2 regions of the Streptomyces sp. PU-14G genome follow, and region 2 is predicted to be linked to the other one. Evidence: riboswitches for the same ligand, from Rfam matches in the RefSeq annotation. Region 2 holds a riboswitch; the other holds the start of a gene.
What was found. Region 2 has a riboswitch for S-adenosylmethionine ahead of thrC (threonine synthase). Riboswitches for the same ligand answer to the same signal wherever they lie in the genome.

Region 1: linked by a shared signal. The riboswitch ahead of AB8Z75_RS03910 (aminotransferase class V-fold PLP-dependent enzyme) and the one ahead of thrC (threonine synthase) in region 2 are both predicted to bind S-adenosylmethionine.

Annotation. Positions count from the first base shown of each region.
Region 1 is NZ_JASKYT010000017.1:14,798-17,982, forward strand. It holds gene AB8Z75_RS03900 (LysR substrate-binding domain-containing protein) at 1-715, shown strand, start outside; partial or broken gene AB8Z75_RS03905 (uroporphyrinogen-III synthase) at 897-1,745, shown strand; SAM riboswitch class IV at 1,835-1,953, shown strand; gene AB8Z75_RS03910 (aminotransferase class V-fold PLP-dependent enzyme) at 2,107-3,185, shown strand, end outside.
Region 2 is NZ_JASKYT010000306.1:4,350-7,534, forward strand. It holds gene AB8Z75_RS26845 (trehalose-6-phosphate synthase) at 1-231, opposite strand, end outside; gene AB8Z75_RS26850 (glucosyl-3-phosphoglycerate synthase) at 390-1,409, opposite strand; SAM riboswitch class I at 1,594-1,744, shown strand; gene thrC (threonine synthase) at 1,763-3,070, shown strand; gene AB8Z75_RS26860 (MoaD/ThiS family protein) at 3,132-3,185, shown strand, end outside.

The sequences.
Region 1 (3,185 bases), on a different contig from region 2:
CGACGTGCTGCACGCGCAGTGGGAGCAGGCCCGAGCCGAGCTCTCCGCGACCGGCGGCGGGGGCCGGCAGACGCTGCGCGTCGAGGGGTTCACCACCACCATGGCCTCACTCCTCGCCCCCACGGCGCACGAACTGCGGCACGCACGACCACCCGTCCACGTGCTCCTCCACGAGTCGGACACCCGACTGAGCTACCAGCGGCTGCTCGCGGACCAGGCGGACATCGCCGTGCTCACCCCGCACCCCGACAGCCCCACCGTCGACGACCCGCGCTTCACCCAACGGCCGCTTCTGGACGACGTCCTGGACCTCGTCGTGCCGGCCGGGCATCCGCTGACCGGTCGGCGACCCGTCGACCTGGCGGAGGCGGCGGCGGAGGACTGGATCACGCCCCACCACGACCAGGACCGGCTCATCCAGGCGCTGTGCGCCGCCGCCGGGTTCACCCCCCGCCGTCTGCACCACTCGGACGAATGGCCCGCCATCCTCGCCATGATCGGCCACGGCCTGGGGGTGTGCCTGGTGCCGCGGCTGATGTCGACGGCAGGTCACCCGCGGGTCGTGCGGGTGCCGGTGCAGGGAAGTCCGCCGCCGTTCCGGCGGGTGCTGACCGCGGTGCGGCGGGGCAGCGAGGAACAGCCCGCCGTCGCCGCAGGCCTGGCCGCCCTGCGGGAGCGGGCCGCCGTGCTCACACAGCACCCGGCGGCGGAGTGACCAGACGCTCTCTTCGCCCGCCACGGGCGGAAGCGGGGGCCCCGCGGGCGGGACGTAGCCCCGCGGGCGGGACGTAGCCTCGCGGGCGGGACGTAGCCTCGTGGGGCGGAGGGCGAACCGAGGACGTGCACCTGGCCTCGGTCCGGCCGTACCCGATCCGTCCACATCTGAGGGAGACGCTGTGCCGGAAGCCCGACGCTCGCCCGACGCCGCGGGCACCCGAGCGGTCCCGCCGCTGACCGGTTTCACCGTCGCCGTGACGGCCGCACGCCGGGCCGAGGAGCTCGGCGCGCTGCTCCAGCGGCGCGGCGCCCGCGTCCTCTACGCCCCGGCGCTGCGCATCGTCCCGCTCACCGACGACGCGGAACTCCGCGACGCCACCCGGCAGCTCGTGGCCGACCCCCCGCACCTCACCGTCGTCACCACAGGCATCGGCTTCCGCGGCTGGATGGAGGCGGCGGACGACTGGGGCACGGGGGAGGCGCTGCGGGAGGCGCTCGCCGGGGGTGAGGTGCTCGCCCGCGGGCCGAAGGCGTGCGGGGCCATCCGCGCCGCCGGGCTCCGCGAAGCGTGGTCGCCCGCTTCCGAGTCCTCCGGCGAAGTACGCGAACACCTGCTCGCCCGCGGCGATCTGACCGGCGTCCGTGTCGCCGTCCAGCTGCACGGAGAACCCCTCGGTGAGTTCCTCGACGCGCTGCGCGGCGCGGGCGCCGACGTCGTTCCCGTGCCGGTCTACCGCTCCACGCGACCGCTCGACCCCGGGCCCCTCGACCGGCTGATCGAGGCGCTGGCCGCCGGTGAGGTCGACGCCGTCACCTTCACCAGCGCCCCCGCTGTGGCCGGGCTGTTCGCCCGCGCCGAGGAGACCGGGGCGGTGGACGCGCTGACCCGGGCGCTGCGCGGGCGCGTCCAGGTCGCCTGCGTCGGTCCGGTCACCGCCGCGCCGCTGGCCGAGCGGGGCGTCCCCGCGTACTGGCCCGAGCGGTTTCGCACCGGCGCGCTGGTGCGCCAACTGTGCGAGCGGCTGCCCCGCTGACGGGCCCCGGCGGCAACGGGGGCCGTCCGGATCGTGGACGCACGGATGTGCCTCGAACACGCCGTGTGGCATACTCCAGCCCAGGTCACGAGCGACAGCGATCAAGGCCCCGGCCCGCTGTCCGGCAACCCTCCGTCCGTGGCGGGGTGCCCCGGGTGATGACCAGGCCGTAGGACAGCAAGGTCCACGGCAAGCGCGGATCCCTCTCCGCCAGGGGTCCTGGTCTACGAGGGAGTCTTTCGTGAGCAAGCGAATGCGCTAGGGCCGCTCCGGCCCCGTTCCCGTCTGCCGTCAGGCATGCAGCAAGGCGATGTCGTCGCCGTTCGTCGTTCACCCCTGCCCATGGAGCTTCCCCATGCCCTTCAATGCCACTTTTGCCCCGATTGATCCGTCCTGTACCCGGAGTGTGGAGCCCTCGGCGCAGCAGGCCGGCCGGCCCCTTCCCGTCCTCGGCCGCGACGTTCGCGTGCCCCTGGTCACCGGCGGGGAGGCGACCTACGCGGCGCTCGACTACGCCGCGAGCGCCCCCGCTCTCCAGCGGGTGTGGGACGACGTCGCCGCGTACGCGCCGTACTACGGCAGCGTGCACCGCGGCGCGGGCCACCTCTCGCAGCTCTCCACCGAGCTGTTCGAGCGCAGCAGGCGGACGGTGGCCGAGTTCCTCGGGTGCCGCGAGCACGACCAGGTGGTGTTCACCCGGGGGACCACCGACTCCCTCAACCTCCTCTCCGCGGCGCTGCCGCACGGCACGCGGGTGTTCGTGTTCGAGACCGAGCACCACGCCTCTCTGCTGCCGTGGCGCGCGCACGACGTCACGTACCTGGACGCGCCGCGCTCCCCCGAGGCCGCCGTCGCGACCCTGGAGTCGGCACTGCACGGCGCACCCGCCGGGCCGAAACTGGTGTGCGTGACGGGGGCGTCGAACGTCACCGGCGAGGTGTGGCCGGTCCGTGAGCTGGCGCGGGCCGCGCACCGGCACGGTGCCCGCCTCGTGCTGGACGCGGCGCAGCTCGCCCCGCACCGGCCGATCAGCCTCGTCGAACTGGAGGCCGACTGGGTGGCGCTGTCGGGGCACAAGCTGTACGCGCCCTTCGGCGCGGGTGTCCTGGCGGGCCGCGCGGACTGGCTCGTCCAGGCGGAGCCGTACCTGGCGGGCGGCGGTGCCAGCCGCCGGGTGGCGCGCGGCGCGGACGGCGGCGTGGAGGTGGAGTGGCACACCACGGCCGCCCGGCACGAGGCGGGTTCGCCGAACGTCATCGGCGCCTACGCCCTCGCCGCCGCCTGCCGCGCCCTCACCGAGGCGGGGTTCGACGGCCTGGTCGCCCGCGAGGAGGAGCTGCTGGCCCGGCTGCGTGCCGGTCTGGCCGACGTTCCCGAGGTGAGCGTCCTGTCCCTCTTCGGTGAGGGCGCCGACCAGGTGGGCGTGGTCTCCTT
Region 2 (3,185 bases):
CGCCTCGCGGTCGCCCTCGCCGAGCGCCGCGCACACCCACACCGCGTCCGACCCCGACCCGATGGCCGACAGGCCGGAGACGAGGCCGCCGCCGCCGCGCTTGGCGGTGAGCGTGCCGTCCTGAGCGAGCGCGTAGGACACGGGCCCGCGGTTGGAGGCGACGAGTACCTGCGACGACGCGGGGGACGACGCCGAGGAAGAGGCCTTCGGTGATGTTGCTCCAGCGACCATGCGCGGAGCCTAGCCGTCCCCGAATCCGCTCAAACGTACGCGTGGCCGCCGAACCCCTCGCGCGTGGCGAACCCGGACACCCGCCGCACGCGGCGCCGTCACGCTGCCGCTCGCCGCGCACGGCGCCGTCAGGCGGTCACCTGCCGCACGCGGCGCCGTCACGCTGCCACCCGCCGCTGCCCGTATTCGGGCACCGTGCACATCGGCGGGCGCTCCTCCGCGTCCACCAGGTGGCCGCGGGGCTCGAAGGTGCCCCCTTCGCCCCGTTCGAACTGGGTCAGCGGCGTCGCCCCCGACCGTCCGCCCAGCACGCTCGGGCCGTCGTGACCGCCCCGGTGGTCGTCCAGCCCGACACCGCGTTCGATGCGGCGCTGCGCCGTGGCGTAGATGGCGGTGGCCATCCTGCCCAGCGCCGGCCCGTCCTGGTTGCGGTGCAGGCGCACCCCCACGTCGACCTGGGCCAGCGCGTCGAGGCCGACCAGCTCCAGCGCGTCGACGAGCAGCGCCAGCTCCACCCCGTACCCGACCGGGAACGGCAGCCGCTCCAGCAGCGACCTGCGGGCCGCGTACTCGCCGCCCAGCGGCTGCACAAGACCGGCCAGGCGCGGCCAGTGCAGGTTGAGCAGCGGCCGTGCCACCAACTCCGTCACCCGCCCGCCGCCCGCCGGACTGCCCCGCAGCGGGCGGTCGTACATCGCCTTGACCAGCTGCACGTCGGGCTCCGTCAGCAGCGGGCCGACGATGCCGGTGACGAAGTCGGGCGAGAACTCGCGCAGGTCGGCGTCGACGAAGCAGATGATGTCACCGCGCGTCACCATCAGTGAGCGCCACAGCACCTCGCCCTTGCCGGGTCTGGCCGGTACCCGGGGCAGCACCTCGTCGCGGTGCACGACCCGGGCACCGGCCGCCGTCGCGACCGCGCCGGTGCCGTCGGTGGAGCCGGAGTTCATGACGATCACCTCGTCCACCAGCGATGTTCCGGTGGCCGGGTGGGGGGAGGCCAGCTCGCGGCGGATGATCGAGACGATCTCGCCGACGGTGGCCTCCTCGTTGAGGGCGGGCAGCACCACGCTGACCGTGGTGCCCGTGCGTCGCTTGGCCGCCAGGAGCGCCTCCAGCGGCCGGTCGGCGGCGCGCCAGGAGCGGCGCCGCAGCCATTGGCCCACTTCATCGAGCACGTGCGCGCCTTCCTGTGGTCCGACGGGGGGAGGTACGGACGGTCAGCGGTGATCCATCTCGCGGTTCGGACGTCCCTCTCAAGCGTGACCGCCGTCGGTTACAGTCTTGAACAACGCAGGCGGCCTCCGCATCTCGGGGGCCCGAACAAACGCCCGAGCGGTCTGCCGCCCGGCGCCATAGTGCAGCTCATCCAGAGGGGCAGAGGGAACGGCCCGTTGAAGCCCCGGCAACCATCCCGCGATCCGCGCGTACGCGGACAGCTGTGGCGAGACCGCCTCGTGGGGACGGTGCCAATTCCGGCCCGTGGCGAGATACGACACGGGGAAGATGAGGAGAAAGGGCCTCGCCTCACATGGCTGTGCAAACAGTTTCAGCGAACAGCACCACCGCCTCCGACGCCCCGGCGCCCTACGACCTGGGCGCGGCCGTCGCCCTCTCCTGCCGCGAGTGCGGCACCCGCACCCCGCTCGGCCCCAGCTTCGTGTGCCTGGAGTGTTTCGGCCCGCTGGAGGTCGCCTACGAGCTGCCGACCGGTGACCCGGAGGGGCTGCGCGAGCGCATCGAGTCAGGGCCCGCCTCGATGTGGCGCTACGCGCCGCTGCTGCCGGTGCCCGCCGACGTCGCCGCGAAGCCGAACCTCAACCCCGGCTTCACGCAGCTGGTGAAGGCCGACCGGCTCGCCGCCGAGCTGGGCGTGACCGGCGGCCTCTACGTCAAGGACGACTCGGGCAACCCCACCCACTCCTTCAAGGACCGCCCGGTCGCCATCGCCCTGGAGGCCGCCCGCGCCTTCGGCTTCACCACGCTCTCGTGCTCCTCGACCGGCAACCTGGCCGGCGCCGTGGGGGCGGCTGCCTCCCGCGCGGGGCTGCGCAGCTGCGTGTTCATCCCCGACGGACTCGAACAGTCCAAGGTCGTGATGGCCGCGGTCTACGGGGGCGACCTGGTCGCGATCGACGGCACGTACGACGACGTGAACCGCTTCTGCTCCGAGCTGATCGGCGACCCGCTGGGTGAGGGCTGGGGCTTCACCAACGTCAACCTGCGGCCCTTCTACGCGGAGGGCTCCAAGTCGCTGGCGTACGAGATCTGCGAACAGCTCGGCTGGCGGCTGCCCGACCAGATCGTCATCCCCGTGGCCTCGGGATGCCAGCTCGTGAAGATCGACAAGGGGCTGCGCGAGCTGATCCAGCTCGGGCTGGTCGAGGACAAGCCGTTCCGGATCTTCGCAGCCCAGGCCGAGGGCTGTTCGCCGGTCTCCCGCGCCTACAAGGACGGGACGAACGCCGTCCGCCCCGTCAAGCAGCCCGACACCGTCGCCAAGTCCCTCGCCATCGGCGACCCCGCCGACGGTCCGTACGTCATCGACATCTGCAAGCGGACCGGCGGAGCCGTCGACGACGTCGACGACGAGCAGATCGTGGACGCCATGAAGCTGCTCGCGCGGACGGAGGGCGTGTTCGCGGAGACAGCGGGCGGCGTCACGCTGGGTGTGACGCGCAAGCTGATCGAGGCTGGGGCGATCGATCCGACGCTGACGACGGTGGTCCTCAACACCGGTGACGGCCTCAAGACCCTGGATGCCGTGGCGCCCACGGCCCGGCCCACCGCCGTCATCCGGCCCAGCCTCGGCGCGTTCCGCGACGCAGGCCTGGCCTGAGCAGCCGCTTCTCGCCCCGGCCCGCGCGGCGACCCCCTCCGACGTAAGGAAGATGCGAAACATGAGCGTGAACGTCCGGATCCCGACCATCCTGCGCACCTACACCGGTGGCCAG